2 regions of the Blautia sp. MCC269 genome follow, and region 1 is predicted to be linked to the other one. Evidence: riboswitches for the same ligand, from Rfam matches in the RefSeq annotation. Region 1 holds a riboswitch; the other holds the start of a gene.
The links. A riboswitch is a leader RNA that binds a small molecule or an ion and turns the genes downstream of it on or off. The one in region 1 is predicted to bind ZMP and ZTP.
Positions count from the first base shown of each region.

Region 2: it holds a riboswitch for ZMP and ZTP, as region 1 does, so the genes downstream of both, GPK88_RS15080 (formate--tetrahydrofolate ligase) here and GPK88_RS14675 (IMP cyclohydrolase) in region 1, are expected to answer to the same signal.

Region 1 covers NZ_WQQE01000043.1:50,367-67,124, reverse strand. The annotation lists gene GPK88_RS14735 (tRNA (cytidine(34)-2'-O)-methyltransferase) at 1-67, opposite strand, end outside; gene GPK88_RS14730 (AIR synthase-related protein) at 71-682, opposite strand; gene GPK88_RS14725 (B12-binding domain-containing radical SAM protein) at 787-2,472, opposite strand; gene GPK88_RS14720 (Crp/Fnr family transcriptional regulator) at 2,698-3,378, shown strand; gene trxA (thioredoxin) at 3,381-3,680, opposite strand; gene GPK88_RS14710 (NAD(P)/FAD-dependent oxidoreductase) at 3,780-4,688, opposite strand; gene GPK88_RS14705 (iron-containing alcohol dehydrogenase) at 5,004-6,188, shown strand; tRNA gene GPK88_RS14700 (tRNA-Phe) at 6,321-6,393, shown strand; gene GPK88_RS14695 (3D domain-containing protein) at 6,553-7,632, opposite strand; gene GPK88_RS14690 (lysozyme family protein) at 7,795-8,493, shown strand; tRNA gene GPK88_RS14685 (tRNA-Gly) at 8,617-8,689, shown strand; gene GPK88_RS14680 (phosphoribosylaminoimidazolecarboxamide formyltransferase) at 8,856-10,040, opposite strand; gene GPK88_RS14675 (IMP cyclohydrolase) at 10,071-10,784, opposite strand; ZMP/ZTP riboswitch at 10,872-10,953, opposite strand; gene GPK88_RS14670 (peptidoglycan recognition protein family protein) at 11,022-11,696, opposite strand; gene guaB (IMP dehydrogenase) at 11,866-13,320, opposite strand; gene GPK88_RS14660 (DUF6106 family protein) at 13,388-13,891, opposite strand; gene groL (chaperonin GroEL) at 14,006-15,625, opposite strand; gene groES (co-chaperone GroES) at 15,673-15,957, opposite strand; gene codY (GTP-sensing pleiotropic transcriptional regulator CodY) at 16,298-16,758, opposite strand, start outside.
Region 2 covers NZ_WQQE01000044.1:8,105-24,862, reverse strand. The annotation lists gene GPK88_RS15125 (6-phospho-beta-glucosidase) at 1-1,088, opposite strand, end outside; gene GPK88_RS15120 (glycosylhydrolase-like jelly roll fold domain-containing protein) at 1,103-3,685, opposite strand; gene GPK88_RS15115 (beta-glucoside-specific PTS transporter subunit IIABC) at 3,701-5,608, opposite strand; gene GPK88_RS15110 (AraC family transcriptional regulator) at 5,763-6,806, shown strand; gene GPK88_RS15105 (aspartate aminotransferase family protein) at 6,932-8,305, opposite strand; gene GPK88_RS15100 (PucR family transcriptional regulator) at 8,532-9,740, opposite strand; gene GPK88_RS15095 (MGMT family protein) at 9,747-10,055, opposite strand; gene GPK88_RS15090 (YolD-like family protein) at 10,078-10,488, opposite strand; gene GPK88_RS15085 (Y-family DNA polymerase) at 10,489-12,030, opposite strand; gene GPK88_RS15080 (formate--tetrahydrofolate ligase) at 12,201-13,886, opposite strand; ZMP/ZTP riboswitch at 13,960-14,041, opposite strand; gene GPK88_RS15075 (4Fe-4S binding protein) at 14,220-15,074, opposite strand; gene GPK88_RS15070 (CD1871A family CXXC motif-containing protein) at 15,082-15,234, opposite strand; gene GPK88_RS15065 (TlpA family protein disulfide reductase) at 15,262-16,410, opposite strand; gene GPK88_RS15060 (response regulator transcription factor) at 16,616-16,758, shown strand, end outside.

The DNA.
Region 1 (16,758 bases):
TTCTGCCGATATTACCTGTATTTGCCGGAATTTCCGGCTCATGGAGTACAATGTTTAAAACTCCCATTATTTATCCTCTTTTCATTATTTTAATCTCGTCTTCCGCCGGACGCTCCAGATATCTGGCATTTCCGCCGCTGTAAAGAAGCCTGTCATTTCCGGAATTGGTCTGCCCGATCACTGCTGCCATGATCCCTTCTCTTCGTAACTCCTGCACAAACGCATCGCCACCCTGGATTCCCAGAAGAATGCTTCCACCGGAAAGGAGTTTATAGGGATTCACATCAAAGATCTCACAGATCTCTATGGTTTCCTGTCGGATGGGTACGCTTCGAAGGTCTGCGCTAAGTCCCACTCCGGATGCTTCCGCCATTTTCCAGAGCGCAGACAGAAAGCCGCCTTCCCCCATCAGATACCTGGCACTGGCTCCGGACGCTTCCGCCATCTTCCAGACCTTATTGTTCTCTTTTTTCATTCCTGTTCCGTAAACTTCCGGAAGTTTTCCGGCATCTTCAAGAAACCGTTCCGAAAAAACTTCCCGCAGTCTGTCATGGTAGTTCTCTGCAATCCATGCCGTACCTTCTGCTGCCACAGGGCCTGCCACGATTAGTTCATCTCCGGGTTTCAGCTGTCCATCTATTTCCGCCTGAAGTGCCTCCAGTGCTTTTTTCCCAAGTTTCATAACTGCCGCCTTAATAAATGATCAGCGAAAGTACAGTCGGAACTACCATTGCAAGAACCAGAATAACTGCGATGATCGCTGTGATCACTTTTCTTTTTTTCGGATCAAACATTCCCATAATTTTTATTCACCTCATCTGTAATATCCGTTAATCGCGCATTGTTGGTCAAAGGATCCCTGTCTGTATAATCAAAAAGAATCTTCTTTCCATCTCGGAATACCTCGATATGGGCGGTCTTCGGGATTTTTTCCGCTTTCCGGTAATCCCAGATCATCCTCTCATAGGGCTTCTGATCGGATGCAAAGGATGGCCTGCTCTTTAAATTCTCACGAAGATAAAGATCCAGAAGCATCACATCGGAAAGGGCTTCCAACGGGATCTCTTTCTGTTCTCCGGCAAATTCCATCAGGATCTCATAGCGTCTCATCCTGGAATGAGAAATCTCCGAGTATCCTTTTTTCTCATAAAATCTGCCAAGTGCCTCATACATCCGGAAAGGATCTTCAAAATACTGTTCCAGAAATACAAGGGTGTGTTTGAACTGACCACTATTATAATACACTTCCACCATACTTTCCACCATTTTCAGCCTCAAAATCTCCCCGTAGGTCAGCCAGGCTGTGGAAAGCACCTCATAAGGTTCCCGGTCTTTGTAAAGGATCTGATATTCTCCGGTCATCTCCATCATATGGGAACCCTTCAGCACCTTCAGAAAACCAAGCTGAAACTGCTCCGGACGCAGTGCATAGACGTCGCAGAACGACTTATGGAAGCTGTCATATCCCTCATATGGAAGTCCTGCGATCAGATCCAGATGCTGGTGGATATTTCCAAAGCCGTGGATCTGCTCTACGATTCCTTTCAGTTTTTCAAAATCCATGGTTCTCCGAATAGCTTTGATGGTCTGCGGATTGGTGGACTGTACCCCGATCTCCAGCTGGATCAGGCCCGGGCGCATGGTTTTCATCAGAGCCAGTTCCTCCTCACGGAGAAGGTCCGCGGAAATTTCAAAATGGAAGTTCGTGATCCCGTTGTCATGCTCTGTAATATACCGCCAGATTGCCATGGCGTGATCATGTTTGCAGTTAAAGGTACGGTCTACAAATTTGACCTGTGGAACCTTATTGTCAATAAAAAACTGCAATTCGTTTTTTACAAGTTCGATATCACGGAACCGAAGCTTCTTGTCTATGGAAGAAAGACAGTAGCTGCAGGAAAACGGGCACCCTCTGCTGCTCTCATAATAGATGATACGGTTTTTAAACTCTGTAAGATTGCTGTATGCAAACGGAACTTTACTTAAATCCATCAGTTCCCGCCAGCCTGTGTGTACAATATCCGGGACTTTGGTTTCGTCATGAAAAGCCACACCTCGGATTTCTTTCAGGTTTTCCGGCTTTCTTTCTATATAATATCCTGCCAGTTCATGGAAAGTTTCCTCTCCCTCTCCTACCATCACACCAAAAAACGCGGGATTCTTTTTCAGAAATTCCACCGCATCGTAAGATACTTCCGGACCGCCTGCCCAGAAATCCACATGTGGAAGGATTTTCTTAAGATCCGGTACCAGTTCTTTTACAAAGGAAATATTCCAGATATAGCAGGAAAAACAGATCACATCCGGCTGTTCCAGATAAATGTCCTTTAAAATGTCATCCCGGATCTGGTTGATCGTATACTCTTTGATCACTACATTGGGACTGTACTTTCCGGAGCAGGATTTCAGGTTGTATACTGCAAGATTGGAATGGATATATTTTGCGTTGCACGCTGCAAGTAAGATCTTCAAAATTACTATTCTCCTAACTTCTGCCGGGTGACAGACTTCTACATCCGGCAGTTTTCATTCTTTCTCTGTCTGATTCTTTTCGCTTTATGATTATAACGTTCCAGCCCCCGGATGTAAATAGAAAAACAGGGATTCCCGGTATGCATAAAGATTCCGTTTCTGTTGTATTTCCATTCAAACAGCGTTAAAATGGATACTACATCTTTTATAAAGGAGTACCTTTTTATGGACCGAAACAGCTGCCTGAACTATTTTCAGGCTTTTCCCTTCTGGGAACATATGACCGAAGAAGACCAGGATTTTCTTCTTGATAATATCCGCGAACTCCATTACCCGGCAGGTGCTGCCATACAGTCAGAAGAACGCCAGTGCCTAGGAACTCTTTTTCTTCTGAAGGGCGTTCTCCGCGTGTACCTTCTGTCCTCTCAGGGAAAAGAAGCCACACTGTACCGTTTAAGGGACAGTGATATCTGCACCCTTTCCGCTTCCTGCATGCTTTCTGCCATCACATTTGATGTGCAGATCGATGCGGAAACAGACTGTGATCTGCTTCTGCTTCCGGCAGTTCCTTTTTCCCGGCTGATGAAAAACAATATCTATCTGGAAAATTTCATTTATAAACGGACAACCGAACATTTCTCGGATGTGATCGCAGGAATCGAACGGACATTTTTTATGACGTTACCTCAGAGGATTGCAGCCTTCCTTCTGGACGAAGCTGCAGATACCGGTTCCGATGAACTCACGCTCACCCAAGAAGCCATCGCCCGCTCCATCGGAAGCGCCAGGGAGGCAGTCAGCCGCAGCCTCAAAAAAATGAATAAAGACGGCTCTATCCAGATTTCACGGGGATCGATCCGCATTCTGGATAAAAGCCGTCTTTATGAAATGATGAATACTTTCTGATCTTACTGAAGTGCTGCCTCAAGCTCCGCTTTTGATGTCAGTCCCACAAAACGTGCTGTCTCTTTTCCACCCTTAAACACAAGCAGTGTAGGAATACTCATAATCTTATACTGCTGTGCAAGAGACGGTTCTTTATCTACGTCTACTTTCCCTACTTCGTATTCTGCTTCTGCCAGCTCTTCCACAACCGGAGCCTGACGTCTGCACGGTCCGCACCAGGTTGCCCAGAAATCTACCAGTACCGGTTTCTCTGCATTTAATACCTCAGTTTCAAAATTGTCTGTTGTAAAAACTTTTGCCATGATAAAATTCCTCCTTAAATTTATATGTTATGAAAATCCGATCATAATCCTGATCGTTATCAGTGTCTGCCGTTCTTCTGAATTTATGCTGTCTTCACTCTATGCCTGCCCTTTCAGAAGTTTCCGCACATACTGACAGGCAGAAAGTCCTGCCTGTGCTCCATCATGTACGGCCTTTGCCACCTGAAGAAGACCTCCGGTACAATCCCCTGCCGCGTACAGTCCGGGAACCGTTGTCTCCATCTCTTCATTCACCCTGATATTTCCTTTTTCATTCAGTTCCGCACCAATCTGACGGGCCATCTCTGAACTTCCGGCTGTACCCAATGCCACAAAAACACCTTCTGCAGGTGCAAATGACGTTTGCGGTTCGCCTGCTTCCTGTAAGGATACATCTCCTTTCAGGCGAAGTCCCTGAACACGCTCATCTCCCTCAATTGCCTGAATTTTCATGGTATTCACGTCAATTGCATTCTCTTTTGAAAATTCCGGTTTCTTTCCATCTGTAAAAATCGTCACATGGGAAGCTGTATGAGAAAGTTCCTCAGCTTCATGAAGAGCAAAATCACTGTTTCCAAGAACTGCTACATCTTTTCCACGGTAGAAAAATGCATCGCATACTGCACAGTAGCTGACTCCTTTTCCTTCAAATTCCTTCACTCCCGGAATTTTCGCGGAGGCTCTTTTGCTTCCGGTTGCCAGGATCACACTGCGGGCTTCAAAATCGCCTTCGGTTGTTTTTACCTCAAAGGTATCAAAGCCTCCCATTCCCACAACCTGTGCATCCAGAATCCTGACGCCAAGTGCCCTGGCCTGCTCAAGTCCTCTTTCAAAAAGTTCTTTTCCGGAAAGAGGTCTCTCAAGTCCGTAATAATTCTCGATCTTCTCTGCTTTTTCCAGTGAACCAATTCCTGTATTGATGATCAGCGGGTCCATATTTCCTCTCGCTGCATAAAGAGCTGCGGAAATTCCTGCCGGGCCTGCTCCTACGATAATGATATTTTCCATTTCAGACACCTGCTTTCTTCTGCTTCTTTGAAATCTGTTTTATAATATACGCTCTGCATCGGTCTGTTTCTGTGATTAAGTCACTTTTACTTTCTCACAAAAACTATTATACCACATCCTTTTGGAATTACATCCCCTTTATCACCTTTATCTTCCCTGTTTTTCCTGTCGCAAACGTTTTCCGAAATCTTGCACCCGGCCCTCTTCTATGCTATTATTATAACGGTTTGCTAATGCAAATCATCCATTTTTGCTTTTAATTAATTTTCGTGATTTCGAATAGATCAATTATGAAATAAGGGAGAGTTGTTTATTATGAGAAGTTTTGAATATTTTACCCCCACACGGGTGGTTTTTGGAAAAGATACACATCTTAAAATTGCCACACTTCTGAAAGAACAGAACTGTAAAAAAGTTCTGATCCACTATGGTGGACACAGTGCCGTCAAATCCGGTCTTATTAATGAGATCAGATCCGTACTTGACGAGGCAGGGATTGCCTATGTAACTCTTGGCGGCGTCGTTCCCAATCCGCATCTTTCCAAAGTCCGGGAAGGAATCGAACTCTGTCGCAGAGAAAATGTGGATTTTCTTCTTGCCGTAGGAGGCGGAAGTGTTATTGATTCCTGTAAGGCCATCGGTTACGGTCTTGCAAATCCGGAAACAGACGTATGGAACTTTTTCCTCCGCACAGAAACTCCAAAAGCATGTCTTCCAGTTGGTGTAATCCTTACCATCGCAGCTTCCGGAAGTGAAATGAGCAATTCCTGTGTCATCACAAATGAAGAGGGCTGGCTGAAGCGCAGTACTGCCCGAAATGACCTGTGCAGGCCACGTTTTGCCATTTTAAATCCACGGCTTACATACACCTTACCTCAGTATCAGACAGAAAGCGGCTGTGTGGATATCCTGATGCATACCATGGAACGGTATTTTGTAAATATCGAAACTATGGAAATTACAGACAGCATCAGCGAATCTCTGATGCAGACGGTAATCTACAATTCCCGTATCTTGCTGAAAGAGCCGGATAATTACACTGCCAGGGCAGAAATCATGTGGGCAGGAAGTCTCTCCCACAACGGCCTCACCGGCTGTGGAACCGGCGGCGGTGACTGGGCATGTCACCAGCTGGAACATGAACTTGGCGGAACTTACGATGTAGCTCACGGTGCCGGTCTGGCCGCACTGTGGGGAAGCTGGGCCCGTTATGTCTATGACGCAAATCCAGAACGTTTTGCCCAGTTTGCTACCAACGTATTTGAAATCCCATGCAGCATCGATTTCAACAAAACCGCACTTGCCGGTATTGAAGCCATGGAAGATTATTTCCGTTCCATTCAGATGCCTACCAGCCTTCATGAGCTTGGTCTTGATCTTACAGAAAAAGATATCCACGATCTGGCATTTAAGTGCAGTTATGAAGATACCCGTACCATCGGTGTCTTCAAACAGTTAAATATGAAAGATATGGAAAAAATTTATCTGGCTGCCCGCTGAATTTGCCGCATATAATATTGCAGATGTTTTTTTGAAAATCGGATTTTTCAGAAAAACATCTGCTTTTTTTCATTTTCCCCTTGCATTCTCTACATAAATGTGTTAAAGTAACAAAGTGCTCGAAAGAGACATGCCCAGATAGCTCAGTTGGTAGAGCAGAGGACTGAAAATCCTCGTGTCGCTGGTTCGATTCCGGCTCTGGGCATTATTTTTTTGCTCTGTTCACAGTTCCTGTTTCCTGTTGAACAGAGTTTTTCTTTTTATAAATAAAAAATACTGCATTCGACATTTTCTGATAAAGCGGATATTTATATTCCGATTTATACATTAAGTCTGATGCAGTATTTTTTGTTATACGGCGTTTTTACTGAAGCAGATAAACTTCTGTATAAAATACACCTTTCTCCTCTGCCTCTGAATGTGTGGCAACATAAACATCAATACAGTTGGTACGGATCGCACCTCCGCAATCCTCCGCCACGTAAACCTGTCCATTGATCACCACCTTGGAACCATATGGAATCTGGCTGGGGTCTACTGCTATGGTGTGATTGGTTGTTGCCGTTACACCTGTAGATGTGATTCCATTTGACCATGGACCACAGCAGATACTGCATGGGCAGTAATGGGTAATACGGAAAGTTCCCAAAGATTTCAGTGTGGCATCGGAAGAAACTGATACCGGAGTTCCGACTTTTACACCATTGGCAGATGTTCCGGAACCACCCGTAGACGTTACGCCGTCCACAGCGTCTGCAAAAATACCTTCTCCGGAACTCTTGGTAAGGGAACCTGCTTTTGTTTTCTTTTCCTGCTCTGCTTTGGCTACTTCGTTCTCCTGATATCCTTCCAGACAGCTGGTAGGAATATATCCAGTCTGCTGTGCACCGCTGTCATCGGTGTAAACGATCCGGCTCCAGATATCATCTACAGTACCAGTTCTCTTCAGCTCATCATCCTGAAGAACTTCTCCTACTACTTCTCCGTCTTTTTTTCCCGGATAATCAAGAATATCGCTGTCTTTGGCTGCCGTGACTGTATCCGTAAATTTATTCACGGTTTCCGTATCACTGAGCACGCTATCCTGAACATAACCGATAATCTTGTCCTCTCCGTCTTTCTGAAACGTAACTTTACTCCATCCGTTGTCACATACGGCAACTCTCTCAAGTTTCGTTCCCAGAAGAACGGATCGAAGTTCTGATCCACTCTCTCCGGGATTGGACCGAATTGCGGTATTCTTCGCAGTGACATAAAGGGTGTCCGTCTTCGCCAGTGCATTTACTGTATTTCCTTCCCCATCATCAATCTGAAACTGCTGAGGGGATTTTTTCTCCTGTGTATATGTATTCAGTGTTGCTTCATATCCAAGTACCTCTGCAGATGCTGATACAGGGAATATCATGGAAGCACACAAAATAACTGCAAGAAGCCTTTTACGCATGAAATCTTGCCTCCTTTTTTCCGGCATTCTGCGGTTTGTCCCGACTATCATAGCATATCAGATCGTATTTTGCAATTTTGTAGGTCAGTCTTCAGAAAATTTTAACAAAAAGATCACATTTCTTAACTGGTCAAATCACCATCCGACGGGTAAAATAAGCTTATGAATACAAAACGAAAAACCCCTAAACTTACAAAAAAACAACGCCAGCGTCTCCGCGTACGCCAGGTTCGCAGACAGAAGTTCTTTCTGGGCTTGATCTTTTTACTGGTCCTCGGATGCATTTTTCTGCGTTTATCCAGATTTTCCGGAAAGCAGACAAATACGTATCAGATCAATGCATCCTGTGAAGCCTACCGAGATGAAGTTACCACGGAAGCCGCCCAATATGGCATGTCTGACTATGTAGATCTGATCCTGGCGGTTATGATGCAGGAAAGCTCCGGCCAGGGAACCGATCCCATGCAGTCATCCGAAGGCGCTTATAATACGCAGTATCCCCAGCAGCCTAACGGAATCACAGATCCTTCCTATTCTATCTCCTGTGGAATCCAGGAGCTGAAATATGCCCTGGATAAATCCGGATGCACAGGACCCGCTGATCTGCCCCATATCCGTCTTGCCCTGCAGGCCTATAATTTTGGTACAGACTCTTATTTCTCTTATCTTGCCAAAAACGGAGAAACCTCCTGGACAACCGAAAGCGCCCAGGCATTTGCCCAGATGGCAAGTGGTGGCAAGCAGCGTGATGAAGACGATCCCCTTCACGATCCGGCAGGTCCATGGGATTACGGTGACCAGTATTACCCGGACCATGTACTTCGCTATTATCACATAAGCAGTGAATCTGAAACGTCTTGATCCGGAAATGTCTTCTTTTTTTCAATTTTTCAAAAAAATGCAAAAAAAGATTTGACATGCTTTAAAATCTGTGCTAATATATGTCTTGTCGATGAGGGAAACACCTCATAAGATAAGACAAATGCGATAGTGGCGTAGTTGGTAACGCGCGACCTTGCCAAGGTCGAGACCGCGGGTTCGAGCCCCGTCTATCGCTCTTCGGAACTCTGAATGATTCAGAGTTCTTTTTTTATTTCACAAAAAACAAGCACAAAATGGCGCAAAAAATCCCGGATCCGGAATTTCCTGATAGAAATCCAGATCCGGGATCTTTTATGTAAGACAGACATTCATATTCTGCCCCATTATATGTTCATGATATTTTAGTGATGGAAAAGTCTGATTCCTGTAAATGCCATTACCATTCCATACTTATTGCAGGTATCGATAACTGCGTCATCGCGGACAGATCCGCCCGGCTCTGCAATATATTTCACGCCACTCTTATGTGCGCGCTCAATATTATCACTGAACGGGAAGAATGCATCTGAACCAAGAGTCACATCTGTAAGACCATCCAGCCATGCACGCTTCTCTTCTCTTGTGAACACTTCCGGCTTCTCGGTAAATGTTTTCTCCCATGCGCCATCTGCAAGAACATCCATATACTCCTCACCAATATAAACATCAATGGCATTGTCTCTCTCTGCACGTGTAATGGTATCTTTAAATGGAAGATTCAGCACCTTCGGGCACTGACGGAGATACCAGTTATCTGCCTTCTGGCCTGCAAGACGTGTACAGTGAACACGTGACTGCTGACCAGCACCAACACCGATCGCCTGTCCGTCTTTTACGAAGCATACGGAATTGGACTGCGTATATTTCAAAACGATCAGAGAAACCTTCAGATCCCTCTTTGCTTCCTCTGTAAGCTCTTTATTTTCTGTTACAATATTAGAGATCAGTTCATCATCAATTGCAAGTTCCTGACGTCCCTGCTCAAAAGTAACACCAAATACCTGCTTGTGTTCCAGCGGCTCCGGAACATAATTTTCATCGATCTGGATTACATTGTAGTTGCCTTTTTTCTTCTGTTTCAGGATTTCCAGCGCTTCCTCTGTATATCCCGGTGCGATCACACCATCCGAAACCTCTCTTTTGATCAGCATTGCGGTATCTTTGTCGCAGACATCAGAAAGAGAAATGAAATCACCGAAAGATGACATACGGTCTGCACCTCTTGCTCTTGCATACGCACATGCAAGCGGGGAAAAATTCTTCCAGTCCATATCATCTACCCAGTAGATCTTGGCCAGGGTCTCATTCAGTGGAAGTCCGATGGAAGCACCTGCCGGAGATACATGTTTAAAAGAAGTTGCTGCCGGAAGTCCGGTTGCTTTCTTAAGGTCACGTACCAGCTGCCAGCCGTTAAATGCATCCAGGAAGTTGATATATCCCGGTCTTCCGGAAAGTACCTGGATCGGAAGTTCACTTCCGTCTGCCATATAAATCTTGGATGGTTTCTGGTTTGGGTTGCATCCGTATTTTAACTGTAATTCTTTCATGGAAAAATCCTCCGTTCTCTACGATATCGATTATTTATTCTTGTTTACAATTCTGGATTCATATTTACCTGTTTCAATGTCAATGAAACGGACAAACAGAGAAACTTTATTGTCCTTGTTCAGGCTCTCCCAGAGAAGGTTGGTAAAATCATCAATATCATCCGGAATCTCTACCGGCTTCGGCTCTCCCTCAAAACTTGGAAGCGGGTTTCCGTCGCATTTATAAGTATGAATGAAGCGTCCCTGTCCTGCTGCCGCATTCTCATAAGCAAATGTATAACGGAGGCAGGAATCTGGATTTCCATTATTGCTCTTTAAGATAGACATTGCATAGCTGAATTTTCCGTTTTCCACATGAAGAACACCGGAAATACGAGGTGTGTAATTCGGTGCATCTGGCTCAAATTCTCTGCTGCGGAGTGACTGCTCAAAAGTAAGCTGTCTGTCCATGCCTTCATAGATGGTATCTGTCTGATCCCCATTTGTTACGATCGTCTTGTTTCCAAGGACACGTACCGGTGCATAAATAATCAGGCTCGGGTCTGTAAGTTTGGACGGGTCAAATGCCTGTGTGCGGATTCCCTCACCATCCTCAACAAAAATACGGTTTCTGCTGTTCTCACTTCTTCCCATGATAAAATATGCGGTAACAGCGTGCTTTCCGTCAGCGGAACGTCCAATCACAATTCCTCTTCCTGGGTAGGAATTCTCTTTCAGTTCTTTTTCAAGTGAAAATGTAGTCATTTTTCACAGTCCTCCTTGTCTAATGTAAGGCCCGGGGATCATTCCAGGTATCAGCAGGTAACAAAAAACCGCCTGGACACCCCTTTATCAGGCTGCCCAGGCGGTCGGCTTCTCATTTCACTGCACTCCCTGTAGGTAATCCTACTTTCCGCCAGTCATGCAGCTTCTGTTGTTATACTACAATACTTCTTCTGAATTTTCAAGTCCCAATTTTCAGAAATTATTTTTTCATACTGTCTATTTTCCCTGCAGTTCATAATCTGCCTGAATCTGTGCGGCAATATCTGATTTCATCTGAATCCATGCATCCGGATTTTCCACATAATATTTCGGACAGTCTTTTCCTGTAACATCATAATGCCGGATCACCTGATCCGCCGTCAGTCCAAACCGTGTACAGAGCCAGGCTGTCAGCTTCACTGCCGAACTATATGTTGCCTCATTAAACTGTCCTGTATCATCCAAGTGACAACATTCAATAGATAAGGTGTCCACATTTCTGGAATTCGTAGCATAGGACATTTCTGAGGTAGGAATGCACTGTACCACTTCGCCATCCAGACCTATTACAAAATGACTGCTGACTTTGTTTTCCTGTGTTGTTGCAAGATTTTCGAAATAATTCCGGTTGGACATTGCTGTAGATCCTGGATTGGCAGTATAGTGAATGGCAATATAATTCACCTGTTCAATGGGAATCTGAGGCCTAGAATACGAATTCGGCGTCAGAAGTTCCACGTCAATATAGGGGGCACCCTCTTCCTGCCACTGTTCTGGCCCACTGTTGCCATCGTTTTCCTGAACGGAACCTGTCTCATCAGAATAAATTCTGTCCTCTTCCATACGCATCTCAAAAAATCCATATCCTAATGCACATACCGCAGATATAACAATTACAAAAATCAGAATCATCACTGTTTTTCGAAGAAATTTCAGCGGTTTATTTTTGCGGGAGGTTTTCCTTTTCTTCTTTTTTACGGAATTTGCGGCAGGTTCTGAAGAAGTTTTTTTTACGGAAACAGGCCGCCCGCTATGGGACGGCCTGGGTGACTTCTTACCTGTCTTACCTTTTTTTCCTGTATTACTCATCTACACTGTAGTTTGGAGCCTCTTTTGTGATATGGATATCATGCGGATGTGACTCCTTAAGAGATGCAGCGGAGATTTTAATAAATCTGCCTGTTGTTTTCAGCTTCTCAATGTTCTCTGCTCCACAGTAACCCATCCCGGATCTTAAACCACCAATTAACTGGAATACGGTATCTTCAACATGTCCCTTATATGCAACACGTCCTTCAACACCTTCCGGTACAAGCTTCTTCGCATTCTCCTGGAAATAACGATCCTTGCTGCCATTCTCCATAGCTGCAATAGATCCCATTCCACGGTATACTTTATATTTTCTTCCCTGATAAAGCTCGAATGTTCCCGGGCTCTCATCACATCCTGCGAACATGCTTCCCATCATGCAGACATTGGCTCCGGCTGCGATAGCCTTGGTGATGTCTCCGGAATACTTGATTCCACCATCTGCAATGATCGGGATTCCATAGCTGTTGGCTACTTCATAGCAATCCATAACTGCTGTAACCTGCGGAACACCGATACCTGCAACAACACGTGTGGTACAGATAGATCCAGGTCCGATACCAACCTTAACTGCATCTACACCAGCCTCGATCAGAGCCTTGGTAGCAGCACCTGTTGCAACGTTACCTGCGATAACCTGAAGTTCCGGATATGCAGCCTTGATCTCACGAACTGCTTTTAAGATATTCTCGGAATGACCATGTGCGGAATCGATAACGATAACATCTACGTTAGCCTTAACAAGTGCATCCACACGAGCAAGTACATTAGCTGTGATACCAACTGCCGCACCGCAGAGAAGACGTCCCTGTGCATCCTTGGCTGCAAGCGGATATTTAATCTGTTTCTCGATATCCTTGATGGTAATGAGTCCTTTTAAATTAAAGTCGTCATCTACAATGGGTAATTTCTCCTTACGGGATTTCGCAAGGATCTTCTTGGCATCCTCAAGTGTGATTCCTTCCTTGGCTGTGATCAGTCCTTCAGAAGTCATGCACTCCTTGATCTTTCTGCTGAAATCTGTCTCAAATTTAAGATCACGGTTTGTGATAATACCTACAAGTTTTCTGCCTTCTGTAATCGGAACACCGGAAATACGGTATTTCGCCATCAGATCATTGGCATCTTTCAGTGTATGCTCCGGTGAAAGATAAAATGGATCTGTAATAACACCGTTCTCAGAACGTTTAACCTTATCAACCTCTTCTGCCTGTGCTTCAATGGACATATTCTTGTGGATGATACCGATACCACCCTGTCTGGCCATGGCAATTGCCATTCTGTGCTCTGTAACTGTGTCCATTCCCGCACTCATCATGGGGATATTCAGCTTTACTTTCTTGGTTAAATACGTTGAAACATCTACCTGATTCGGAATTACTTTAGAATAAGCTGGAACCAGAAGAACGTCATCAAACGTAATGCCTTCACCAATAATAGTACCCATTGCATTTCCTCCCTTGTGTAAGATATTTTAAATTTGTGAACTAGTGTAACAAAAAACAAGTTTCATGTCAATCCAAAAAAACTTTACTTGGTGCAGAATTTTTCATGGTGTTTGCCAGGGCGTCATCTAATTCGAGAATCACTTTGCATGTTTCACCACCGTCTCTTGTGATCATGGCATAACGTTTATGATCCTCAATACCGGAGGAAAAATCCATCACTTTCATTTTCTGATTTCCGTTGTAATAGTCCATTCTGTGGGATTTCAGAGGTGCTACAAGATCTGCTTCCGCAAGCTGGATGGATTTTACTCTTTTTCTCTTGGACTTGGACATAATCATATCAATATCCAGCTCACCATTTACAAACAGATACTCGTATTCCAGATCTGTTTTCGGTATTACAAAATAACAGGCAACACCGAGCGCAACAGCCGGCACCAGTAAAAGACCGTTCACTAAAAGGCCTCCTATAGCCATGATCACTGTCAGTACAATAAGACCGTATTTCACAACCATATCCTTTGCTGTCTGTTTCTTCTTTACCAGAAGTTCTGAATATAAGTCACTCATTTGCTTCTTCCTTTCGTAATTTACTGATTTTTTTGATTATAACACAAAAAGAGGGCCGCGTCCATGACGCAGGCCCTCTTATTTTGTGAACAATTTCACCTGCTTAGCTGATTATTACATCATTCCCATTCCCGGGTTTGCTGCCGGAGCAGGAGTATCTTCTTTGATTGTGGAAACTACAGCCTCTGTTGTAAGGAGTGTAGATGCAACGCTTGTAGCATTCTGAAGAGCACTTCTTGTAACCTTGGCCGGGTCAAGAATTCCGTTCTCAACCATGTTTACATATTTCTCATTGAGAGCATCGAATCCTGTACCAACCTCAGACTCTCTTACTTTGTTGATGATAACAGCGCCTTCCAGTCCTGCGTTTGCAGCGATGTGGAACAGTGGTGCCTCAAGAGCTTTCAGGATTACATAAGCTCCTGTCTTCTCATCTCCCTCAAGTGTTGTTGCAAGTTTTGCAACTTCTTTTGAAGCGTGGATGTAAGCAGATCCGCCACCTGCAATAATACCTTCCTCAACAGCTGCTCTTGTTGCTGCAAGAGCATCCTCAAGACGAAGTTTTGCTTCTTTCATCTCTGTCTCAGTAGCAGCACCTACACGGATAACAGCTACGCCGCCAGCCAGTTTTGCAAGTCTCTCCTGAAGTTTCTCTTTATCGAACTCGGATTTTGTCTCCTCGATCTGAGCACGGATCTGTGCAACACGTTTTGCAATGGCATCTTTGTCACCGAGACCATCAACGATAACTGTGTTCTCTTTTGCAACTTTAACAGATTTTGCACGTCCAAGCTGCTCCATCTTAGCTTCTTTCAGGTCAAGACCAAGCTCATCGGAGATCACCTGTCCGCCTGTCAGGATCGCGATATCCTGAAGCATCTCTTTTCTTCTGTCACCATAGCCAGGAGCTTTTACAGCTACTACCTGGAAGGTTCCTCTCAGTTTGTTGACGATCAGAGTTGTAAGGGCCTCACCCTCAACATCCTCAGCGATGATGAGAAGTTTCGCACCGGCCTGAACAACCTGCTCAAGAAGTGGAAGGATCTCCTGGATATTGCTGATCTTCTTGTCTGTGATCAGGATGTACGGATCATCAAGAGTTGCCTCCATTTTCTCCATATCTGTGGACATGTATGCGGAAATATATCCACGGTCAAACTGCATACCTTCTACAAGGTCAAGCTCTGTATGCATGGTCTTGGACTCCTCAACAGTGATAACACCGTCTTTGGAAACTTTCTCCATAGCATCAGCAACAAGCTGTCCAACCTGCTCATCACTTGCAGAGATTGCTGCTACGTTAGCGATCTGCTCTTTGCCGTTGATTGCCTGGCTCATGTTCTTGATCGCTTCTACTGCAACATCTGTTGCTTTTTTCATACCTTTTCTGAGGATGATCGGGTTGGCACCTGCTGCCAGGTTCTTCATTCCCTCATGAACCATTGCCTGAGCAAGTACAGTCGCTGTTGTAGTACCATCACCTGCTACATCGTTTGTCTTGGATGCAACTTCCTTGATGATCTGAGCACCCATGTTCTCGAATCCGTCCTCAAGCTCGATCTCTTTTGCGATGGAAACACCATCGTTTGTGATAAGCGGAGCACCGAAAGATTTGTCAAGTACTACGTTTCTTCCTTTCGGTCCAAGTGTTACTCTTACTGTATCTGCAAGTTTATTTACACCAGCTTCAAGTGCTGCTCTTGCTTCTGCGCCATATTTAATTTCTTTTGCCATGATAAAATGACCTCCTATTTATATTGATATACGATAAGATGTTTATATTATTTAATAACTGCCAGGATATCTTCCTGTTTTACAATGATGTAATCCGTACCATCCATCTTAACTTCTGTTCCTGCATATTTGGAGTAAATAACAGTGTTTCCGACTTCTACTTCCATCTTTACTTCTTTGCCATTTACAACTCCGCCAGGACCAACTGCGATAACTTCTGCCTGCTGTGGTTTCTCCTGTGCCTGTCCCGGAAGTACGATTCCGGATGCTGTTGTCTCTTCTGCCTCAACCTGTTTTAATACTACTCTGTCGCCTAAAGGTACTAACTTCATGATCTATGTTCCTCCTTATCAGTTCCATTTTCGTTTGCTAGCACTCGCTTTCTACGAGTGCTAATCACTATGGCTATATTAGTGAATTTCACGTTTTTTCGCAACTCTTTTAAGATATACTATTTCTAGTTTATTCTCTTTATATCTCTTTTATACTCTTGTTTTCTCTTATTTTCTTAATTTCATTATTTATTTTGATTTTTTCTAAAAAGATACACTTTCCTTTTATGCGATCCTGCAAAAGAATTTCAGTAAAAAAGAGACTGCCCACAATAACGGGTAGTCTCTTTCGTCACGTTCTTTATCTTATATTATCAGTCGGCAGATAATGCAGATCGCATTATGCCTTTTTGTTTCTCTGTGCCTTGATCTCCTCAAGCTCGTCGAAGATTACTTCATTAAGAACCTTAATGTAAGTTCCCTTCATACCGGAAGAACGGGACTCGATCACACCTGCACTCTCAAATTTACGCAGTGCATTTACGATCACAGATCTGGTGATACCTACGCGGTCAGCAATCTTGCTGGCAACAAGGATGCCTTCGTCTCCATCCAGTTCATCAAAGATATGGATGATCGCCTCAAGCTCTGAGAAGGACAGGGTACTGAACGCAGATTTCACGATCTGCTGCTTTCTGTCTTCCTCCGCATTCTCATCATGAACCGCACGCATCATTTCCAGACCTACAACAGTTGTACCGTACTCACTGACAATAATATCTTCAATATCATACGGATGATCGTTACGATACATAAATAATGTTCCCAGTCTCTCACCTGCAATATCGATAGGGTTTACGA
Region 2 (16,758 bases), on a different contig from region 1:
TATCTGTCATATAATGCGTTTAATGTACATCGAAGTCCCAGCGGATCGATCTGCCATCCCCATTCGCTTGCTTTAAGATAAGGATTTTTTACTGTGGCAAAAACATTTCCATCTGTTTTCTCAATGGTATTATCTGCACTTGTGCATCTGGATGAATAATAAGAAAACGAAATGAAATCAACCGTATTTTCTCTCAAAACATTCCGGTCTTTCTCTGTAATATCCAGTTCAATCTTTTCTCTCTCAAAAAATTTCTTCGCATATGCCGGATATTCGCCTCTTGCCTGGACATCGATAAAGAAATAGTTCTCTCTGTCTTTCTGCATGGACTTCCACACATCTTCCGGGCTGCAAGTATAAGGATAAGTCATTCCTGCTGCCAGCATACATCCAATCTTGTTCTCCGGATCGATCTCATGTGCGATCCGTGTCGCCTCCGCAGAAGCAATCAGTTCATGATGGGCCGCCAGATATTTGGAAAGTGTCTCATTTTCTCCCTCTTCAAAAACAAGCCCGGCTCCCATAAACGGCAGATGAAGAATCATATTGATCTCGTTAAAAGTCAGCCAGTATTTTACCAGACCTTTATATCTTGTAAAAAGCACGGTCACAAGCTTCTTATAAAAATCAATCATCTTTCTGTTTTTCCAACCGCCATACTTTTTGATCAGATAGATCGGACAGTCAAAATGTGTAATCGTAACCAGCGGCTCAATTCCATATTTATGACATTCTTTAAAAAGATCTTCATAAAACTTCAGTCCTTCTTCATTGGGTTCTTCCTCATCACCATTTGGAAAAATCCTGGTCCAGGCAATAGAAAGCCTGTATGTCTTAAACCCCATTTCACCAAACATGGCAATATCTTCTCTGAAATGATGATACATATCTATGGATTCCATTGCCGGATAGTAATGTTCACTGTCCGGCTCCAGCATTTTAAGTTTTCCCAGGCACACAGGAAAACGATCTTTTCCAGCCGGGCATACATCTACATTTGCAAGGCCTCTCCCGCCTTCCCGGTAAGCTCCCTCACACTGATTGGCAGCGGTAGCACCGCCCCATAAAAAATTCTCCGGAAAACTCATATTTCCACCTCATATTATTTCTGTATTTTCTTCATAACAACAGGACCTTCAATACCAAATGGCTCGATCATCAGATAATGGCTGATCGGATCTCTCAGTGCAGTTCCAAGACAGTTTGTTACCTCGATCGTAATCTGATTTTCTCCTTTTTTCAAAAGCCCTGTCAGGTCAAAACGATATGGTCTGCATAACCGGAGTCCTGCTGAGATTCCATTCACTTTCACTTCAGCAGTCTCAAACACTTCCCCCAGATCCAGCACTGCAGAAATTTCATATTCCAGCTTAAGTTCACTGGAAAACTGTAAAGTTCCGGCTTTTTTCTCCCAGCCTGCGATCTCCTGAACACAACAAAGCTCCTCCACTGGCACTTTTTCTGTAAACTTCGGCCAGGAAAAACTGTCTGCAAACTGAACATTCCATTTTTCAGGAAGAGCGATCTTCTCCTGATCTGCTGCCATATCTGCACCCTTGAAATAAACGGCTTCTGCCGGGAGATTTTCTTCACTCTCCAAAAGAACCACAGACTCATACGGTTCCAATGATAAGAAAAATTTTCCACTGGCAGGATCTGTACTGACTTCATATGTTTTTCCCGAAAAAGCATCATATCTGTATACATGCTCTGCATGTGGCAATGAAATTTCTGTGCGTATGGTCTTCCCGATATTTTCATTAAAAATCATATAATATCTCTGGCCATCCCGCTCATATTCTCCAACTGCAAGATCTGGCTGAGCCTGGGCAAAAACTACTTTTCTGTACTCAGCCAGAGTCTCGCCCAGCTGCTCCAGAGCAATCACACTGGCATGTGTTTGCACATATTCAAATGCTTCCTGATCTTTCGAAAAGCCCAGCATGACATCCGGAAGTGCATCCAGAAAATAAATCTGAACCTGATGCTCTACCATTTTTTTCAGCATCGGAACAATATCGGAAGGAATCCCTTCTCCATAAAGAATTACAAGATTTTTCATCCTGCATCCGTTGATTTCAAAGAAACCATCTCCAATCTCCGCCTGCATGATCCAGTCTCTTGTCACAATATCATAAGGAATCTGATGCTCTGTCAGCTCCCGGCACGGCTTTTCAAGAGGCATGCAATTTCCTCCCCATTCCAGTTCTGCCGGATAAAGCAGTCCTGTTTCTGAAGGATATTTTCCATCCCGGAAGATCTGACAGATACGATTTACATAATCGCTGAACACCTTAAAATAACGGAACTGCGGATTATGTCCATGTGCATAAAAATGTGGCGGGCAGTCAAAATCCGGAAATTTTTTCGGATCAAATGCATGAGGAACCAGATAATTGATTCCACGTACCAGAAGATGATCTGCGATCCATTTCATCATTTTTAAGCCCTCATTCCATCCATACGCACCGAATGCTTCACACATGGCTCTTCCTTTTTTCGCCGGATCCAGGTGGGCAGAGGATGCGGCAAGTTTGGCAAGAGCATAATGGTAAAATTCTCCATTACTTCCTCCTGTGTTAAATGCATCATGGTGATAATTCATTCCCGGAACAATCTGACCTCCAATCACATCGATTCCCGCAAAATCCATGCCCTGCTGTCCCCGGTAATAATGACCGGTTCCATATCCCAGCCGGGCATGTGCTCCGTTATCTTCAATGGTATGACCCAGATACCACACATGGTGAGCTCTGCACCAGTCTCCAAGAACCTGGGTAAAATTCTCATTGTAAAGTCTTGTGACAGTATCCATATACTGGTAACGAATATCTTTTTCCAGACCCTCTGCATCTGCCCAGAGAAGCGGCAGATATTTTTCTTCAAAACCAAGTTCTTTTTCCAGTCCATCCCGCCATGGAAGTACCATGTCAGTTCCCATACGGCCTTCTGTTCCCTTGATATTTCCAAAACGTGGCTCATCAGAGAAAAAGCCCTGAATGGTTTTTCCAAATTCTTCTTTATAATGTGTATAATGCGGCTCATATACTTCCCTGATCAGCACTTCTGTCGCCTCACGCACCAGCGGGTTCAGGTAATCCTGCGTTGCCTGCTCCCCGCCTTTTTTTGTAAGGTATACAACAAAAATACTCCACGCACCTTCCGGCACATCCAAAGTCAGAAGACGGCTCTCCCGATTCATCTGTTCTGTAATGTCACATATGCTTTCTGCAATCACCGGATCTCTTTTTTCTGTTCTCTGGCTGATGCGCTTCGCAAGCAGAACCTTCAGGATTTCCTGCTCCGGGTCCGGCTTATCCCATGGTCTTCCTTTCAGAAGTGAAAAATCGATTCTTGCCCTTCTTAAAGGGCCCTGGACATCGTAACGACGCATATCCAGATACTTTTTCAGATACTGTGGATAATCGGATTTAATACGTCCGTTTGCATATCCGGTAGGAAAATGAGAATCATCCAGTATCCACAGTTTCATATCAAGTTTCTTGGCTTTATCAAGGATAAAATCCATATCTTTCCACCAGCCGTTGCCTACAAAATCCGGATGGGGACGCGCTTCCACGCATACCCCTTTCATTCCACATCCGGAAATTTTTTCCATATATTTCTTAAGAACATCATGGTCTTCCCCATGCTGCCAGAAAAACGGATAAAGATAATTTTCCATGTCAAGCCTCCATCATTATTTCTCTATTATTATCACAGTATCCTTTTGTTTTACGTTTTCTGCAACTGTTTTTACAGAACTGTAATCATCGCTGTTTGTGACAAGAACTGCCGTTGTATCGCTGTAGCCAGCTTTTCTGATCTTGTCTCTGTCAAATTTCAGAAGTTTTTCCCCAGTTTTTACTTTCTGTCCTTCTGTAACAAAAACCTGGAATCCGTCACCTTGCATCTTGACCGTATCCACACCCACATGGATCAGAAGTTCCACACCATCAGAAGATGTCAATCCTACTGCATGTCCGGTGTCTACCACAGATGTGATCTCACCGTCAAAAGGAGCCACAATAATTTCTTCTTCCGGTTTGATTCCGACGCCTTCTCCCATGATTCCGGAGGCAAAAGTTTCGTCCGGGATATCTTCTCTACAGATCACTTTTCCGCTTACAGGAGCATAGATTATGGTTTCTTTATTATCTGATATCATTTTGTTTTCTTCCAGAACATGATTATTCATATCGGTATCCATTTGTTCTGCCACCTGCTCAGCTTCTTCCACACCAGAATCTGCCATGATAAATGCCAGAACTGCTGAAACCGCAAATGAGATCAGTGCACAGATGATAAATCCATAGAAACTGATATCCAGTCCTTCCGGATTGATCATTGCAGGAATTCGAAACAGACCGTCACCAGCCATGGTATACATTTTTCCGCCAAGTGCTCCAAGGATTCCGCCGCTGATTCCACCGCCGATCCATGCACAGACAAACAGTTTGAAATTCGGCAGTGCGATGGAATAGATTGCCGGTTCTGTTACTCCGCAAAGTGCAGATGCAAGACTTCCAAATCCGATTCCACGTTTTTCAGGGTCTTTGTTTTTCAGTGCATATCCTAAAGTCACACCAGCAAGTGCCCATACAGTCAGGCCTAATACTGCATTTACCGGATCATATCCCTGTGAAAAAAGATTGTTCATCAGAATCGGAATAAATGCCGCATGAAGTCCAAGCAGAACAACCAGCTGCCAGAATGCGCCCAGAAGTGTTCCGCCAAGCAGTGGGCTCATTCCGAAGATTCCAAACACTCCTTTGGACAGCCAGGAAGACACAGTATTCATAACCGGTCCGATGACGATCCAGCTTAACGGAACTGTGACTGCCAGCACAAAGGTCGGCACCAGCATAAGCTGAAGCATGGACGGAATAAATTTCTTTGCCAGTTTTTCAAGTTTGGATGCCACAAAACTAGCCAGTACAATAGGCAGGAATGTATTTGTATAAGATGCTGCCGCAACCGGAATCTTAAGGAATGTAATTCCACCTTCTGCTGATACTGCTGAAACAAGGTCAGGATACAGGAATGCTGCTCCTATGACAGCTGTTACATATGGATTGCAGTCGAATACTTTTCCACAGGTAAATCCCACGATTACCGGCATGAAATACAGGATTGCATCGCCTGCTGCATAAAGAACGAGATACGTTCCGTCTGTTTTTGTCAGGATTCCTGCTGTTACCAGGATTACCAGGATTCCTTTGATGATTCCACCTGCGATCATCGGTCCAAGCATTGGCATGATGCAGCCGGAAATTGTTTTAAAGAATCGGTTCCAGAGACTGTCTTTTTTGATCAGTTTCATATCCTCTTTATTGATGCTTCCTTCTCCTGAAATCTGTGCTTCGCGTCTCACATCTTTGACTACTTCGCTGACATGTGTACCGATGATAACCTGGTACTGTCCTCCCTGATTCATTACACCTTTGACACCTTTTATCCCGGCTACCTTATCTTTATCCGGAATACTGTCGTCCTTCAGCACAAAACGCAGTCTCGTCATACAGTTGGTCACGTTGACAATGTTTTCTTTTCCACCTACAGCTGCAACTACTTCTTTTGCCAGCTGGGTATAATCTGCTTTTGCCATTTTCTTCCCTCTCCTTATATTTGATAACGTTATTATATCTTTCAGACCCGGCGAAAAAAATAACGTATTCCTCATAATCTATTGACCAAATCCACACAGTTTGATACAGTAACTATATCTTTATCCCAGGTATATTGACAGGAGGTACGCCGCTATGAATATCCATTCTCTTCATCATTATCTTACAAATTTATCCGAAAGTGAAGAACATTATCGTTCCGGTTATCCCTTTTCCGGCTGGAGCCAGCTCCCAAAAGTACAGATTCATGGCCGGGAAATGTACCGGATGTTCCCTGACAATCTTATTTTTTCATCCATGCACGGAGAAAATCCTGTTTCCAGTCAGAATTTTGATATTCCTGTAGGTCTGCAGGATATCTCAATCAAACGAAATTCCAGATTCAATCCGGTTCCGGAGCATGTCCATTCCCATATCGAAATCAATTATGTTTATTCCGGTACCTGTCCTCAGTACATAGACGGAAAACCTGTCCTTCTGAAAAAAGATCAGGTACTTCTGATTGATACCGACTGCCCTCATTCTATTGACGCTCTGGGCGAAAATGATATCATGATCAGTATGCTGATCCGAAAAGAATTTCTCCGTGACCGTATGTTTTCCCAGTTTTCCAAAGACAGTGTACTCTCCCGTTTTTTTGTCAACGCGCTGACAGAGCAGACAGACCACGACCACTATCTTCTTTTTCATTCAGAAAAAGACCGAAGGATCCCTTTATTTTTCTCAGAACTATTCTGTGAATTTCTGGATCCCTCGGTCAATTCCGGAGATATTATTTTTCATTTATTTTATCTGATCATTGCTGAGCTGATCAATGTATACGAGAACGATCTGGCAAAAGAACAGGAATTTTCAACGGTTATGCCAATTGTTCCGCTGATTCGTTACATCGAGAACAATTTCCGCACCTGCACCCAGGAAAAAGTCGCAGATTTTTTTCACATCAGCCCCAACTATGTTTCCACTCTTCTTAAGAAAAACACAGGCTATACTTACATCCAGTTGATCCAGACCCAGAAGCTGAAATCTGCCGCAACACTTTTAAAAACAACTTCTATGCCAGTAACTGCAATAGCCAACCAGGCAGGCTACGAAAACATCAGCTTTTTTTACAAAAAATTCCAGGAGCGGTATCATTGTTCTCCTAATGAATACCGGTTAAGAACTCCTGTTCTTTAGCCTTACGCCTCCTTTCCCATTTTTTGCAAGCAAAAATCCGCTGCTCTTTTTCCTGCATCTTTGCAGGCAGAACAGCGGATCTTCAGATATCAGGCGGATACATTGGTAATCCGCATTTATTTCACTTAAGCTTCCAGAACTTCTTTCAAAGAGTCTTCAAATATCTCAAGTCCTTTCTCCATCTGCTCATCGGTCATGGTAAGCGGTGCAAGGAAACGTACGACGTTACCTGCTGTTCCACAGTTCTCAAGAAGGAGTCCCTTCTGAATCGCATTCTGGATCAGCTTGGCAGTAAGCTCTGTTGCTGGCTCTTTTGTTTCTTTATTTTTTACAAGCTCGATACCGATCATTGCACCAAGGCCTCGTACATCACCGATTACCGGATATTTCTCCTGAAGCTCTTTGTAGCGTTTCATGACGGTCTCACCGATATGTCTTGCCTTTCCTTCATAATCATCACGTTTCATGATATCCATAACAGCCAGTGCTGCTGCACAGGATACCGGGTTTCCGCAGAAGGTTCCTCCGATGGTTCCTGCAGGTGCCGCATCCATGATCTCGACTCTTGCTGTAATTGCGGAGATCGGAAGTCCTGCGCCAAGAGATTTCGCAGTTGTGATAATATCCGGTGCTGCGCCTGCTTCTGCCCAGTACTCAGATGCATAATATTTACCTGTTCTGCAGTTACCACACTGAACCTCATCTGCGATCATCAGAATTCCGTTGTCATCGCAGATCTTGCGGACTGCTTTAACCCACTCGATCGGTGCCGGGATAAATCCACCTTCGCCCTGAAACGGCTCAACGATCATGCAGGCAATCTCACTTGCAGGTGCGCCCTCGTCAAAGATTCTCTGAAGCTCATCAATGTAATACTGGATCGCCTCTTCCTCTGTATATCCTTTTGGTGCACGGTATACATATGGATATGGTGCACGGAAGATTCCTGCCGGGAACGGTCCCATGCCAACTGCATATGCTTTTTTTGCTGTCAGTGCCATGGTCAGGTTTGTTCTTCCATGGAAAGCACCTGTGAAACAGATCACGCCGCTTCTTTTTGTGAAGGCTTTTGCAATCTTGATGGCATTTTCATCACACTCTGCACCGGAGTTTGCGAAGTATGTTTTTTTCACATCTCCTTTACACGGCATGATCTCATTTAATCTTTCAGCCAGTGTTACATAACCGTCATGTACATATACATTGAAAATTGTGTGGAAATATTTTTCAGTCTGTTTTTTTACCGCCTCGATGACTTCCGGATGGGAATATCCGATATTCAGGACGCCAACACCGCCGACCCAGTCAAGGAATTTATTTCCGTCCATATCTTCAAACATGGCTCCTGATCCCTGTTTGATACAGATCGGATATGTTTTTCCGCAAAGTGCTTTCGGGATTGCTGCGTCTCTTCTGTCAAGAAGTTCTTTTGATTTCGGTCCTGGAACCTGCTCTGTTACAATCTCCGGTAATGCGGTTGCTAATTCTGCTGTTGTCATAATATTCTCCTCCTTTATCTGGTCACGGCTTTTCTGCCTGCCAGACTCCTCTCGGAGTTCTCTCCGGAAGCAAAAAAACAGGCGCCGGATGTGTTATCATCCGACGCCTTTGTCGTTTATCTGCTGTGTTATTTTGTTTTTTGATTTAGGTAGATTATAGCATTTTCCGGTACGAAATCAATAGGCCTGGTGTTGTATGTTTTTTGTGCACAGTGCACAATTTCTATTATCTGCGATACCGATATCGCCTGATCAGAAACGCCATCTTCAGCTCCAGGCAGGTATCCAGGTTTTCAAGATCGCATCCCAGGATCTCCCGGATCTTTTTCAACCTGTAATTTAAGGTATTCCTGTGAAGAAACATCTCTTCTGCCGTCTTTTTGGCATTGCAGCTGCAGTTCAGATAATTTTCCAGAGTTTCACTTAAGTTTCCATCGTTCAGTTCATCTGCCTGCAGCAGCTTTCCGATTTTTTCTTCCATATAAGTATCCAGGATTCTGGAATCGTCCACATGGGAAAGTAATGTATAGATTCCCTGATCCCTGTAAAAAAATATCTGCCCCTTCAATCCGGAAACTTCTGCTGCCCGAAGTGCTGAGGAAGCTTCGTTCCGGCTGTCTTTTACCTCATCCAGATACGCCCTACTGTTTCCGGCTCCGATCCGAAGCTCTATTCCATATTCCCGCTGTGTTCGGTCCACGATCCTGGCAAAAATTTCTTTTATATTGCTATCCTCCGCTTCTCTGTCCGGAAGCAGTGCAAGGATGGAGCCTGCCTGTGGAAGGATAAGGATATCCTGTTTTATGTAACTGGAAAACTCAGTACAGATCATACGTTTCACATTCCGTCCGGTTGTCAGGGAATCCTCGTTCTCCCATCCGCTTTCTATATTTCCGGACGCAAACGCAAATTCCGCTACAAAAAAGCTCCCCTCCAGATCAATATTCAGATATCTGGCCTGTGCCATCACACGCTCCCGGCTTAAATGTTCTGCATCCAGAATAGAGGAAAACAGCTGCTCTGCGGCATTTCGGTCATTTTCTTCCAGAACAAGCCTGCGGCAGATGATCTGAGACAGATCGATCAGAGGATATTTCTCCGGAAGCTCAAAAAGAGGCAACGCTTTCTCTTCACAGTATTGCATCAGTTCCTCTGATATCTGGCCTTCATTGATTCCAAGAGCCGTAATTCCATGCCCATACATCTGCCGGATCATCTCCATCAGCTTCCGACTGTCATCCGTAACACTGGGATTGGTCAGAACTACAAATTCGTCTCCGTGGATATAGTTTTCGATCTTATATTCACTTTTTACACATTGCAGACAGTCTGCAAAATAAATCCATCGAACAGATTGCTCCAAACCGTTTTTTCCTGCTTTCAGCTTCAGAACCTCTGTAAGCTCCGGAATCTGCATCATATCTTTACAATTCATAAAGTTCTATTCCTCCCACTGGTGCCTTTTCATATCCACGCATCCATTTGCTTTAAATTCCACACCTTCGTCTTCCAGAAGTTCCCTCTGTTCTCTCCATCCTGGTGCAGTACGGCCTGCATGATTCACAACTCTGTGGCAGGGATATTTCCCATAAAATTCTGCCATGCTTAAAACTTTTCCTACAAGCCTCGAATTTTTATCCCAGCCGATGAGACGTGCAATCTGCCCGTAGGAAGCCACTTTTCCTGCCGGTATTTCTTCCACCACGGATAGTATTTCGTAGATCAGATCCTCATCCAATATTTTTCCCATTGTTGTTCCTCCGAAGCATTTTTTATTTTATATCCACAATTCTTCCCAGGTCAATCTTCGTTCCATCTGTCAGAAAGATTTTCTGGCTGCAGTCGTCAATCTTTTTTATCTGCCCGGTGACGGTTACATAGGAGCCTCCCTCTTTCCGGTCATCCGGCTGGAAATAGATGATGGTGACGGACTCTGTTCTCTCCCTGTCGGCTATCAGCTGCCGGAGTTTTTCATCCAGTTCCTGCTTTTTGTCTTCGGAAAGCTGTACCCAGTTATCGGTGAGTCTGGCTGTTTCCCGGATTGCGTCTTCATAGCCGGTAAGGGCTGCAAAGGGGGAAAACTGTGCAGCTCGGTCATAGAGGGGCATCTGTGGGTGTGTTTTTGAAACATGGTGAGGCAGGTTTATGATGTCCTGGTATTTGCCTTTTGGTTTCTTTTCCATTTATGCTCTGTGACCTCCGATCTGGTTGTTCCGCTCTATGGTTGTGGAACCTTCCTGTAAGCTGCTGCCTTTCAGTATGGCATTTTTTCCGAATTTCTTTTTTACGGAAAGCATAGCTTCTTGGAGCTTTCGCTCTTTTTCCTGTTTTTCTTTTTCTGCTTTCTGTTCTGCCTCTGACACTTCTGATTTAAGGTAATCCGTGAACAGATTCATCTGCTGATATACGGGCTCTGCCGCTGCCAGTTTTTCATCTGTGAGCTGATTGGCTGTGATATAGACACGCCGGATCAGAAGTGTTTTATCCGTGATACGCTCATACAGGTCAAGGACTGCCTTCATGATCGTTGATGTGGATGAGGTTGGATTGTCCAAATTTACAGTTCCGTGACCATGTTTGGGAATTTTTCTTCCATAACGGTCTGTTTTTATTTCGCCCTGATATTTTTTCCTGCCGGAGGAAGATTTCAGATTGTCAATATCGTAGCCTATGGTAAGGACTATCTGACTGGTTACCAGCCTTTTTTCCACAAGCTGAAGAACCAGCATGTCTGTCATTTCACGTACGATCAGTTTCGCCTGTTCAAAATCACTGGGACAGTGCAGTACCTGACCGGAACCGATGCTGTTTGTTTCCGGTTTGTAGGCTTTGATCAGATCCATGGTCACCGGTTCGTATCCCCATGCATGATCAATCAGAAGTTCCGCGTTGATGCCGAATATTTTATAAAGAAGATCTTCATTATAGTAATCACGCACACCGCCCAAAGAGCATCTGGCAATGTCTCCCATCGTGTAAAGTCCTACTTCTTCCAGCTTCTTCCTGATTCCTGTGCCTACCCGCCAGAAATCTGTCAGCGGCCTGTGATCCCATAAAAGTTCCCGGTAGGACTGCTCCGTCAGTTCTGCGATACGCACACCATTTTCGTCTGGTGTTACATGTTTGGCCCCGATGTCCATGGCAATCTTACACAGATAAAGATTGGTTCCGATTCCGGCAGTTGCCGTAATCCCGGTCTCTTTCATTACATCGGAGATCATTTTTGCAGCAAACTCTCTGGCTGTCATCTGATACATTCCAAGATAATGGGTGACGTCCATAAACACCTCATCTATAGAATAGACATGCATGTCCTCCGGTGCCAGATAACGGAGGTAAACGTTATAGATCCGGGTGCTGTAGTCCATGTACAACGCCATTCTCGGCGGTGCTGTCACATAGGAAACGGCCAGTTCCGGATGCGCTTTCAGTTCATCCGAAGACCAGGATTCTCCGGTAAAACATCTTCTTGGTGCTTTTGTGACACGTGCCTGATTGACTTCTTTTACACGCTGGACCACTTCAAAAAGTCTCGCTCTTCCTGGTATTCCATAGGCCTTCAAAGAAGGGGAAACTGCCAGGCAGATGGTTTTTTCGGTTCGTTCCCTGTCTGCCACAACAAGATTGGTGGTAAGTGGATTTAAGTTCCGCTCCTGACATTCCACGGAAGCGTAGAATGATTTCAGATCGATGGCTATATAGATATGATCTTCTTTTTTATCCATGGATACACCTCCGGAGTGTTTTCTTTTCTTATTATACCAGAAAATTTGTTCGATTATAGGTCTTTTTCTTATTTTTACATAAAAAACCTCCTCCGGTTTTTATTGCCGGAGGAGGTCTCTATCTGAATTCCCCTCAAAAATACTTTATAATTATATGTTTCCGATTCTGCTTAGAACAGTCCTGTGATCTTACCGCTCTCATCTACGTCAATCTTGGTTGCAGCCGGCACTTTTGGAAGACCTGGCATGGTCATGATCTCACCTGTCAGTGCAACAATAAATCCTGCACCTGCGGAAATCTTAAGATTTCTTACTGTTACCTCGAAATCTGTCGGAGCACCAAGCTTTGTCTGGTCGTCTGTTAAGCTGTACTGGGTCTTAGCTACACAGATCGGGCAGTTGCCAAATCCAAGTGCCTCCAGCTGTTTCGCCTGCTTCTGGGCATTTGCTGTAAGAACCACTTTCTTTCCACCGTAAACCTTCTGTACGATCTGGTTCAGCTTGTCCTCGATGGAGCCTTCCAGTTCATAAGCATATGTGAAATCATTCGGCTCTTCAACAAGACGGATCACTTCCTCAGCAAGCTTGATTCCGCCTTCGCCGCCTTTTGCCCATACCTCGGAAAGTGCTACGTTTACGCCAAGCTCTTTACATTTTGCTTCTACAAAATCAAGCTCTGCCTTGGTATCGGTCGGGAATGCGTTGATAGCTACCACACATGGGAGTTTGTATACATTTTTGATATTGCTTACATGTTTCAGAAGGTTCGGGATACCTTTTTCAAGAGCCTCAAGGTTCTCATTGTTAAGATCTGCTTTTGCAACACCACCGTTGTATTTCAGGGCACGTACAGTTGCTACGATAACAACAGCACTTGGTGTAAGTCCTGCCATACGGCACTTGATATCCAGGAACTTCTCAGCACCAAGGTCAGCACCGAAACCAGCCTCTGTGATGGCATAATCTGCAAGTTTCATAGCCATCTTTGTAGCGGTTACGGAGTTACATCCGTGAGCGATGTTTGCGAATGGTCCGCCATGAACAATGGCTGGAACATGCTCCAGTGTCTGAACAAGGTTTGGTTTCAGGGCATCTTTCAGAAGTGCTGTCATAGCACCCTCTGCATGAAGATCTCCTGCTGTTACCGGTTTCTGCTCGGAAACTTTGCCATAGGTGTATCCGATGATGATTCTGGAAAGTCTCTCTTTCAGGTCTTTGATATCGCTTGCAAGGCAGAGAACTGCCATAATCTCAGATGCAACTGTGATGTCGTATCCGTCTTCACGCGGCATACCGTTTGTTCTTCCGCCAAGTCCGTCTACTACATTACGAAGCTGACGGTCGTTCATATCCACACAACGTCTCCAGGTGATCTTTCTCGGGTCGATGTTCAGCTCATTACCCTGGAAGATATGGTTGTCGATCATTGCAGCAAGAAGGTTGTTTGCCGCACCGATCGCATGGAAATCACCGGTAAAATGAAGGTTGATATCCTCCATAGGAACTACCTGTGCATAGCCGCCGCCTGCTGCACCACCTTTGACACCGAATACCGGTCCAAGGGATGGCTCACGAAGAGCTACCATAACATTTTTTCCAAGTCTCTGCATTCCATCTGCAAGACCTACCGTTGTAGTTGTTTTTCCCTCACCTGCCGGTGTCGGGTTGATAGCTGTCACAAGAATCAGTTTGCCGTCTTTTTTGTCTGTTTCTTTCAGGAGATTATAGTCGATCTTTGCTTTGTATTTACCATACTGCTCCAGATATTTGTCATCAATACCTGCTTTCTCTGCAATCTTGGTAATTGGCTCCATTGTGCACTCCTGTGCAATCTCGATGTCACTTTTGAATCCCATAATGTTCTCCTTTCTCCGCTGCAACCGTCTGCATCTTTTATCCCATAAAAAAGAGCAGTATCTGAATTTTTTCAAATACTGCCCAGACGGTCGACTCATCGAATCTCCGGCTCCCTCGTGGTTATCCCACAACTCCGTCAGTCACCGAAGACTTTATTAATTTGATGATTGAATACTAACATATTTATTAGTACTTGTCAAGAAATTATCAAATTATTTTTTCACTTTTAAAGTGAGCTGAGTCTAATTTTCTGAATCATTCCAGTTTTCCGTACTATTCATCAGATACTGAATGTTATAAGGAAAATTCTATTTTTCGTCAATTAACGTAATTCATGTCTGATCTTTGCCTGCAAAACCACACCGGATTGCCTGTGTCGGACATATCTTTTTACACCTTCCACATCGGATGCACTCTGCACTGTTAGGATCCTCTGTCGGATCAACCTCCATCTGGCAGATATTTCTGCATTTTCCGCAGTGAACACATTTTTCTTTCTCTACTCTGTAACGAAAAACGGAAACTTTATTAAATACCGAATAAAAAGCTCCCAGCGGGCAGATATACTTACAGAATGGCCGGTATATCATAATTGATAAGATAATGGTGATCACCAGGATCGTATTTTTCCACATGTACAGCCAGCCTACTGCACTTCGCATGGATTTGTTCAGCAGCACCAGCGGGATACCTCCCTCCAGCGTTCCTGCCGGGCAGATCAGCTTGCAGAAATATGGTGCTCCCTGGCCCATGATATCTACTACAAACATGGGAAGTAGGATCACAAATACAAGAAAGATCACATATTTCAGTTTTCTCAAAAGCTTGTCTCCCCGAAATGTCCGGATCTTCTTTGGAAAAGGAATCTTGTTCAACAGATCCTGGATCAGTCCAAATGGGCAGAGAAATCCGCACACCAGTCTTCCAAGCAGCGCTCCTACAAAGATCAGAAATCCAGCTACATAATATGCCATCTTGAAGTTCCAGCTTCCGATCACAGCCTGAAGGGAACCAATGGGACAGGCCCCTCTTGCTCCGGGGCAGGAATAACAGTTCAGCCCCGGAACACAGACATTTTTCATTTTTCCGGTATAGATCTTTCCAGTCACAAAGCCTGATATGTGACTGTTTGTAAGGGCCGCCCACAATGCCTGGATCCCATGCCGCGGCCATTCATTTATTTTCATCTTCTTATTATCCAATGCCAATACACTCCATACAGATGTTGATCGCTTTTGTAAAAACTACAGATACCTCACCTCTGCAGATTCCCAGTATCATCAGTAAAATTCCAAAAACTGCCAGAGCAGGTCCGATCCACCTGGATTCTGTTATTTTCCGAATCATTTTTCCACTCTCCATAATAATCATCTTTTACTTTGAAACGTTTTTAAGCTCTTTTTCCACGATTTCCTTCCATTCGTCCAGTGTATGGCTTCCTGTATAGGTATCGCCTACAATATTTCCATCTTTGTCAACAAAAAATGTTTCAGGAAATGCGGAAATCCCCTGCAGACGGCCGTTCATCATAGTAGTATCCGGTATCAGGAACGGATACTCTGCTTTTGTTTTTTCCTGAAGAATGCCAGCTTTTTTTACAGCCTCCTCGTCCTGATTTCCCTTTTCATCTGTAGTATCAAGCACCACACCTGCTACTCCGACGCCTTTCTCTTTCATTTCTTTATAGAGCTCCTGAAGTTCCGGAATCTCTTTTACACATGGTGAGCACCAGGTTGTAAAAACATTTACCAACGTCAGGTCATAGTCACTGAACACTTTTTCTGTATATGTTTTTCCATCTATTCCTGTTGTTTCAAATTTTCCTACAGATTTTACATCCTCCGGGTTGCTGCTGGTATCCTGTGGCTGGTCAAACACGGAAATATTCTGATACGGTGTCATTTCCGTAATATCGGTTTTGATCTTTTCCAGCTCCTTTGTCAGCTTTTCATCTGCATCTTTGTTGGTGCTCAGATAATATTTGTATTTCCCGTCACTGCTGCTTCCAAGCTCTTTATGCTCTGTACAGCCGGTGATCTCATCCAGCTTTTTCTGTGAAGCTTCGTCATAAACGCCAATTGTACCGATTCTGTCCAGACCTGCCACCCAGTCGTCATATCCTGTTCCCATCTTCTGTATTTCGGCATTTTTCTGTTCCTCTGTCATTTTGCTCCAGCTTACGTAGGCATATGTCACTGCATTGGTCTGATTCTCAAAATCTTCCGTAGTAAGCATTGCAATGCTCTGATCCTTGATCTGATTTAACAGCTCCTTCGAAAGTGAAAGCTTCAGTCCCAGAAACGGATATTCATAAGAATCCTGTGCCTTGCAGGTTACGTCGGAAGGCTTAAATGTACCTGCTACCAGATCTGATGAAACTGCCTCTCCATCCACCGCCATTGCCTCTCCGATATCTGCTGTTTCCGTGCTCTCTGCCGCTGTTACCGGCACACTTCCTAATGCAGATATTCCTAATACCGCTGCTGCCATAAGTGCTGTTATTTTCTGTGTTCTCAATTTCATTGTTTATATTCTCCCTTCTGATATCACCGGCCCATATCTGGAACCAGCATATATTTTATATGTAAATTTTGTTCTCTGTAGCCTTACTATATCATCCCCTGTATAAAATCTCTGTTAAGAAACAAAAAAATTTACAGGAATTTTATGCTATACATGATATTATAGATAACAAAGCAAAATCAACTGTTTTTTAGGAGAATTTACTATGCATATATTGATAATCGAAGATGAAAAGCAGCTCTGCCAGTCTATTGCGGAGGGACTTCGTATGGATGGCTATGAAGCGGACACATGTTTTGACGGGGATGAAGGACTGGAATTATGTCTGGTGGAAAATTATGATCTCAT